3 regions of the Bradyrhizobium sp. TM239 genome follow, and region 3 is predicted to be linked to each of the others. Evidence: predicted binding sites of a transcription regulator. Region 3 holds the regulator's gene; each other region holds the start of a gene.
What was found. Region 3 encodes LexA, which represses DNA repair genes until DNA is damaged. Its sites were predicted from a motif close to TGTTCNNNNTGTGTTCNG; they were not measured.
Positions count from the first base shown of each region.

Region 1: a site for LexA is predicted at 1,000-1,017, ahead of ruvC (crossover junction endodeoxyribonuclease RuvC). Genes of this name have one in related genera too.
Region 2: a site for LexA is predicted at 845-862, ahead of AABA84_RS24495 (PA0069 family radical SAM protein). Genes of this name have one in related genera too.

Region 1 is NZ_BTIR01000028.1:31,026-33,292, forward strand. It holds gene ruvA (Holliday junction branch migration protein RuvA) at 1-224, opposite strand, end outside; gene ruvC (crossover junction endodeoxyribonuclease RuvC) at 442-969, opposite strand; gene AABA84_RS33530 (YebC/PmpR family DNA-binding transcriptional regulator) at 1,181-1,927, opposite strand; gene AABA84_RS33535 (methyl-accepting chemotaxis protein) at 2,137-2,267, shown strand, end outside.
Region 2 is NZ_BTIR01000014.1:98,691-100,957, forward strand. It holds gene AABA84_RS24495 (PA0069 family radical SAM protein) at 1-823, opposite strand, end outside; gene AABA84_RS24500 (phosphoketolase family protein) at 1,034-2,267, shown strand, end outside.
Region 3 is NZ_BTIR01000024.1:79,417-81,683, forward strand. It holds gene lexA (transcriptional repressor LexA) at 520-1,221, opposite strand; gene AABA84_RS31600 (molybdopterin molybdotransferase MoeA) at 1,398-2,267, opposite strand, start outside.

The sequences.
Region 1 (2,267 bases), on a different contig from region 3:
AGCAGGCGAAACCATTCGCGCTCCTGGTCGGTGCGGAAGCCGAACAGTTTTATTTGATCTTCGCGGACATAGGTCTCGATCGACAGCACGGCCGCCTCGCCGGGCGACGGCAGATGCTGCAGCGTGCGGGCCGAGCAGTGCACCTGATAGCCGACGCCGCCGACGTCGAGGAGCACATAATCCTCGCCGTAGGAATCGATCAGGCCCTTGAGCTTGCCGATCATCGCTGCGCACCCACTGCTTGAAGGACGCGCGGCAATATCGGTGCGTTCCCTCCCCCCTTGTGGGGGAGGGTCAGGGAGGGGGGTGCCACACGGGGATTCTCTCGAGGGCGCGAGGACGGCGTGCCCGGCTCGTCAACGACGGCAACACCGTCGCTGCGGCTACCCCCCTCCCCAGCCCTCCCCCACAAGGGGGGAGGGAGCTGTTCGAGTGTGCAGCTCATAACCCCGCCACCTTCAGCCTGAGCGCGGTGCTTTGGCGGTGATGGGCGTGGGTGATAGCGATGGCGAGCGCGTCGGCGGCGTCGGCTGATGGCGGATCGGCCTTGGGCAGAAGAATCTTCAGCATCATCGCGATCTGGGCCTTCTCGGCGTGACCGGCGCCGACCACCGTCTTCTTCACCTGGTTCGGCGCGTATTCGGCGACCGAGATACCGAACATCGCGGGCGCCAGCATGGCGACGCCGCGGGCCTGACCGAGCTTCAGCGTCGCGACGCCGTCCTTGTTGACGAAGGTCTGCTCGACCGCGGCTTCCATCGGCTGATGGTTCGAGAGCACGGCCGCGAGCCCTTCATGGATCGCCAGCAGCCGGCTCGACAGCGGCAGGTCGTTCGGCGGTTCCACCGAGCCGCAGGCCACATAGATGAGACGATTGCCCTCAGCCTCGATCACGCCCCAGCCGGTACGGCGCAAGCCGGGGTCGATGCCGATGATGCGAACGGGGCCACGAATCGGGAGCGCAGTCATGGGCCAGTGATAGCGGCTGGCCGCCAGGAGCGAAACAGAAACAGAACGGAAGTAACAGGGGAAGTGGCGGTCTCGCGCCCCGGGCGCGACGCAGCGCAAAGCGGTGCGGCGCTGAACCGGGGCCTAGTTGTCGCCGATCCCCAGAGAACGATGGGTCCCGGCTCTGCGCAGCAGCGTTTCACGCTGCAGCGCGTCCGGGACACGGTGGACTTCACCCGCCCATCTTCGCGACCAGCGCGTCCGACACCTCGAAATTGGCGTAGACGTGCTGGACGTCGTCGTGCTCGTTCAGCAAATCCATCAGCTTGAGCAGCTTCTCGCCGGTCTCGTCGTCGACCGCGACCGTATTCTGCGGCTTCCAGATCAGCGCGGCCTTGCGCGGCTCGCCGAACTTGGCTTCCAGCGCCTTGGCGACGTCGCGATAGCCCTCGGTCGAGGCGTAGATCTCGTGGCCGGCTTCGCCGGAGACGACATCGTCGGCGCCGGCCTCGATCGCGGCATCGAGCACAGCATCGTCATCGGCGACGCTGCGGTCGTATTCGATGATGCCGGTGCGGTCGAACATGAAGGACACCGAGCCGGTTTCGCCGAGATTGCCGCCCGATTTGGTGAAGAAGGAGCGGATGTCGGAGGCGGCGCGGTTGCGGTTGTCGGTCAGCGCCTCGACGATGACGGCGACGCCGCCGGGGCCATAGCCCTCGTAGCGGATCTCGTCATAGTTCTCGCCCTCATTGCCGAGCGCCTTCTTGACGGCGCGCTCGATATTGTCCTTCGGCATGTTCTCCTGACGCGCCGCGATGATGGCGGCGCGCAGGCGGGGGTTCATGTTGGGGTCGGGCGTGCCCAACTTGGCCGCGACGGTGATTTCCCGCGCCAGCTTGCCGAACAGCTTCGACTTCTGCGCATCCTGCCGCCCCTTGCGGTGCATGATGTTCTTGAATTGGGAATGTCCGGCCATGCGTGGTCTCTCGGGATCTCTTGGAATCGTACGCCAATGAGGGTGGGAAACGCGGCCTTATAGGCCGCCAACCCACCGGAATGAAAGGGTCTCGGATACTTTAAGGTAACACCGTACGGGTCCCTGCCTAGAGGTGATGCATCGTTAACCCTGACTTCATTCCAGCCTGCGAAAATAACCTCCGACCGTCCCCCGACAAGAGAGACCTGATGGCATTCGGACTATTTCGGAAGCGTCTGCCGGATGTGGCCGCGCCGGTGGCAGCCGCAGAGGCCGCGCCGCCGGTGACCCAGTCCGAGCCCGCCCCGGCCGAAGCTGATTCGGCGCGGGAGATCCTGGA
Region 2 (2,267 bases), on a different contig from region 3:
CGATCTCGGAATCGTTCAGCGCGGGGATTACGGGCGCGACCATCACGGTGGTGGGAATGCCGGCGTCCGAGAGCTGCTTCAGCGCCTCCAGCCGCTTCGGCGGCGTCGAGGCGCGCGGCTCCATGCTGCGCGCCAGCTTCGGATCGAGCGAGGTGACCGAGATCGCGACCTTGGCGAGGTTGCGCTTGGCCATCCGCGCGAGAATGTCGATGTCGCGCACCACCAGCGCCGATTTGGTGACGATGCCGACGGGATGGCCGGCACGCTCGAGAACCTCGAGGATGCCGCGCATGATTTTGCGCTCGCGCTCGATCGGCTGATAGGGGTCGGTGTTGGTGCCGATCGCGATCATCCGCGGCTCATAGCCGGTCGCGGCGAGCTCTTTCTCCAGCAGCGCCGGCGCCTCGGGCTTCACGAACAGTTTTGCCTCGAAGTCGAGCCCCGGCGACAGGCCGAGATAGGCATGGGTCGGCCGTGCGAAGCAGTAGACGCAGCCATGCTCGCAGCCGCGATAGGGATTGATCGAGCGGTCGAAGCCGATATCGGGGGAATCGTTGCGGGTGATCACCTTGCGTGAGGTGTCGACCCCGACACTGGTCGTGAACGGCGGCAGCTCTTCCAGGCTCTGCCAGCCGTCGTCGAAGGCGACGCGCGCCTCGGCCTCATAGCGGCCGCTGGCATTCGACTGTGCGCCCCGCCCTCGCCTGCGCGCGCGGTCGATGGCGACGCCCAGCTCGGGAAAGTCAGAGTCCACACCCGCCGGCTCGGAGGGCGCCTTGACCGGCGGGTGTTTGAGAGCATGAGAGGATGCTGCTGGACTCATGAAGCCAAGATAGCACGCAAAAGGAACAAATCAAGAACGTAAACAAAAAATGGGAAAACAACCCCATGCAAAGTAGCCGCCCAAATTTCGGGCGCGGTCTTTTGACCTCACGCAACATGCCCGTCGCAATGATTTCGTTTGATGCCGGCCAGGGATCGATCGTCGCGGAACAATGTTGGTGACGATCGCCGGGTGAAGGTCAGCAGGAACATGACAAATCAACAACAATCGGCCGCGGCAAGCAGCAACCTCGACCTCCTCGACCGCTACTGGCGCGCCGCGAACTACCTCTCCGTCGGGCAAATCTACCTGCTCGACAATCCGCTGCTGCGCGAGCCCTTGCGGGCCGAGCACATCAAGCCGCGTTTGCTCGGCCATTGGGGCACGACGCCGGGCCTGAACTTCATCTACGCCCATCTCAACCGCGTCATCCGCGCGCTCGATATCAGCGTGCTCTATGTCTGCGGCCCCGGCCATGGCGGGCCGGGCATGGTCGCCAATACCTATCTGGAAGGCAGCTACAGCGAGATCTATCCCGACATCGCGCGCGATGCGGACGGCATGCGCAAGCTGTTCAGGCAGTTCTCGTTTCCCGGCGGCATTCCGAGCCACGCGGCGCCGGAAACGCCGGGCTCGATCCACGAGGGCGGCGAACTCGGCTACGCGCTGGTGCACGCCTATGGCGCGGCGCTGGACAACCCCGATCTGATCGTCGCCTGCGTCGTCGGCGACGGCGAGGCCGAGACCGGCCCGTTAGCTGCGTCCTGGCACTCCAACAAGTTCGTGAACCCCACCCATGACGGCGCGGTGCTGCCGATCCTGCATCTGAATGGCTACAAGATCGCCAACCCGACCGTGCTCGGGCGGATGCCCGACAGCGAGATCCGCGATCTCTTCCGCGGGTTCGGCCACGAGCCGCTGTTCGTCGAGGGCGACGATCCCAAATTGATGCACCAGGCCATGGCGGATGCGCTCGACGTCGCGCTCGCCAGCATCCGCTCGATCCAGCAGCACGCCCGCGACGGACGCAAGGCAGTCGAGCGGCCGCGTTGGCCGATGATCGTGCTGCGCAGCCCGAAGGGCTGGACCGGCCCGAAGGAGGTCGATGGCAAGAAGGTCGAGGGTTTTTGGCGCGCGCATCAGGTCCCGGTGGCGGGCTGTCGCGAGAACCCGGCGCACCTCAAAGTGCTCGAAGACTGGATGCGCAGCTACGAGCCCGAAAAGCTGTTCGACGCGAGCGGCGCGCTCATTCCGGAGCTTCAGGCGCTCGCGCCCGAAGGCATTCGCCGCATGGGCGCCAATCCGCATGCCAATGGCGGCCTGCTGAAGAAGGAGCTGAAGCTGCCGGACTTCCGCAGCTTCGCCATCGAGGTGCCGCGACCCGGCGGCGTCATAGCCGAAGCGACGCGCGAGCTCGGCAAATTCCTGCGCGATGTCATCCGCC
Region 3 (2,267 bases):
CGCAACGCTCTGCTTCGTTGTAGGCAAATCTGCGGCTGGGATCCGCGAGCCCCGATCACATTATCTTTTCCATCTTTTCCGAATTCGATAGGAACAAAGCCGGCCTCCGTGCATTTGGGAGGCGCGCATCAAACGACCGGCGAGAGACCCGCCTGTATCGCCAACTCGGCTGCGATGGCTACGCGACTGCATTGCGGTCGTCGCGCGCTCGCGGCCGTGTCCTGGCCGACATGGCGATGCGATTTCGCGACAACGGCTTGCGATGCTGAGGAGCCATCAGCGTTGCTGCGGCTGCGCTCAAACGATCTGGCGCATTGGGCTGTCCCCCTCGAACTCGAAAGGCCGCGAAGCGATGTTGCTTCGCAGCGGCCTGCCGAGGATGTCGCGAAAGGAGGAGGGGGCCGGATAATCTGTGCAGAACCAGAAAGACTATCCAGCCGGAGCGGACCATCATCCGCTCCAATCTCTGATCGGCGACGCCGATCGAAGGCGCGCGCGAGGCGCCGAGTACTTCCGGTATCAGTACTTGCGGTAAAGCCCGATCAGCTTGCCCTGAATCTTCACGCGGTTCGGCGGCAGGATGCGCACCTCGTAAGCGGCATTGGCGGGCTCCAGCGCGATCGAGGCGCCGCGGCGACGGAAGCGCTTGAGCGTGGCTTCCTCGTCGTCGATCAGCGCCACAACGATATCGCCGGTATCGGCGCTCTCGTTGCGCTGGATCAGCGCCATGTCGCCGTCGAGGATGCCGGCCTCGACCATGGAATCGCCGCGCACTTCGAGCGCGTAATGCTCGCCGGAGCCGAGCATGTCGGGCGGCACGCTGATGGTGTGGCTGCGGGTCTGCAATGCCTCGATCGGGGTGCCGGCCGCGATGCGGCCCATCACCGGCACCGCCACGGGCCGCTCGCCCTCGTCTGCGGACGGGCTGGAGCTCGCGCGTACCTTGCCGAGATTGCCTTCGATGACGCTTGGCGTGAAGCCGCGTCGGTTGCCGGCGGCAGCCTGGAGCTCGGGCAGCTTGATCACTTCGATGGCCCGGGCGCGGTTGGGCAGGCGGCGGATGAAGCCGCGCTCCTCGAGCGCGGTGATCAGGCGATGGATGCCCGATTTCGAGCGCAGGTCGAGCGCATCCTTCATCTCGTCGAAGGACGGCGGCACGCCGCTTTCCTTCAAGCGTTCGCTGATGAACCGCAGAAGCTCGTATTGTTTGCGCGTTAACATCTCGACCAAAGTCCCCCGGTTGATGTCGTTCGATTCCGAGACGATGAATTCAGCGATAAGCCGCTGCATGCTCGAAACAAATCATGAACGGACACTATATGTTCGATATGTGTTCCGCAACTGCTTAATTTACCGTGAACAGAACGAAACTCACGGAATGCGTGTGGCCGCGCAGTTCAGACGGGGAGCCTTAGCATCTCGCAGGGGCTGCCGGCCTCGGCCTTCGGCGCAAACGGTGCGCGCACGAGAAGTACCTGTGCTGCAGCAAGATTCGCAAGCAGAGAGGAGTCTTGATGGCTGACGGGAAGGGCGACGAGGGTGCCGTCGTCGCGCAGCTCCAGGCGCGCGCGCAGATAGTCTTCGCGCTGGTCGTTGGCGCCGAGATCGCGGCCCAGTACGGCGCGCTCGCGATGATGATGAACAACCGAACGGCCCGACAGCGCCCGAATCAGCGGCACCATGAACAGGAACGCGCACACGTAGGACGATACGGGATTGCCGGGCAGGCCGATGACGCCCATCGCCCCTAGCCGTCCGTGCATCATCGGCTTGCCGGGCCGCATCGCGATCTTCCAGAACGCCATCGCGATGCCTTCGTCCTTGAGCGCCTGCTGGACCAGATCGTGGTCGCCGACCGATGCGCCCCCGGTCGTGATCAGGATGTCGGCGCCGCTTTCGCGCGCGCGGCGGATGCCGGCGGTGGTGGCCTCCAGCGTATCGGCGGCAACACCGAGGTCGATGGTCTCGGCGCCCTCGCTGCGGGCGAGCGCGTGCAGGGCGTAGCCGTTGGAATAGACGATCTGGCCGTGCCCGGGCGTGGTGCCCGGCATCACCAGTTCGTCGCCAGTGGCAAGGATCGCGACCCTCGGGCGGCGGCAAACGGCGAGATGCGGGTGATTCATGCCGGCGGCGAGGGCGAGATCGCGCTCTGTCAGACGGGTTCCCTTGCGCAGGAGGACGTCACCCTCGCGGAAATCGACGCCGGCGGGGCGGATGTGGCGACCCACGATCGCGGCTTCCTTGATCGTTATTTGCTTGCCTTCGGC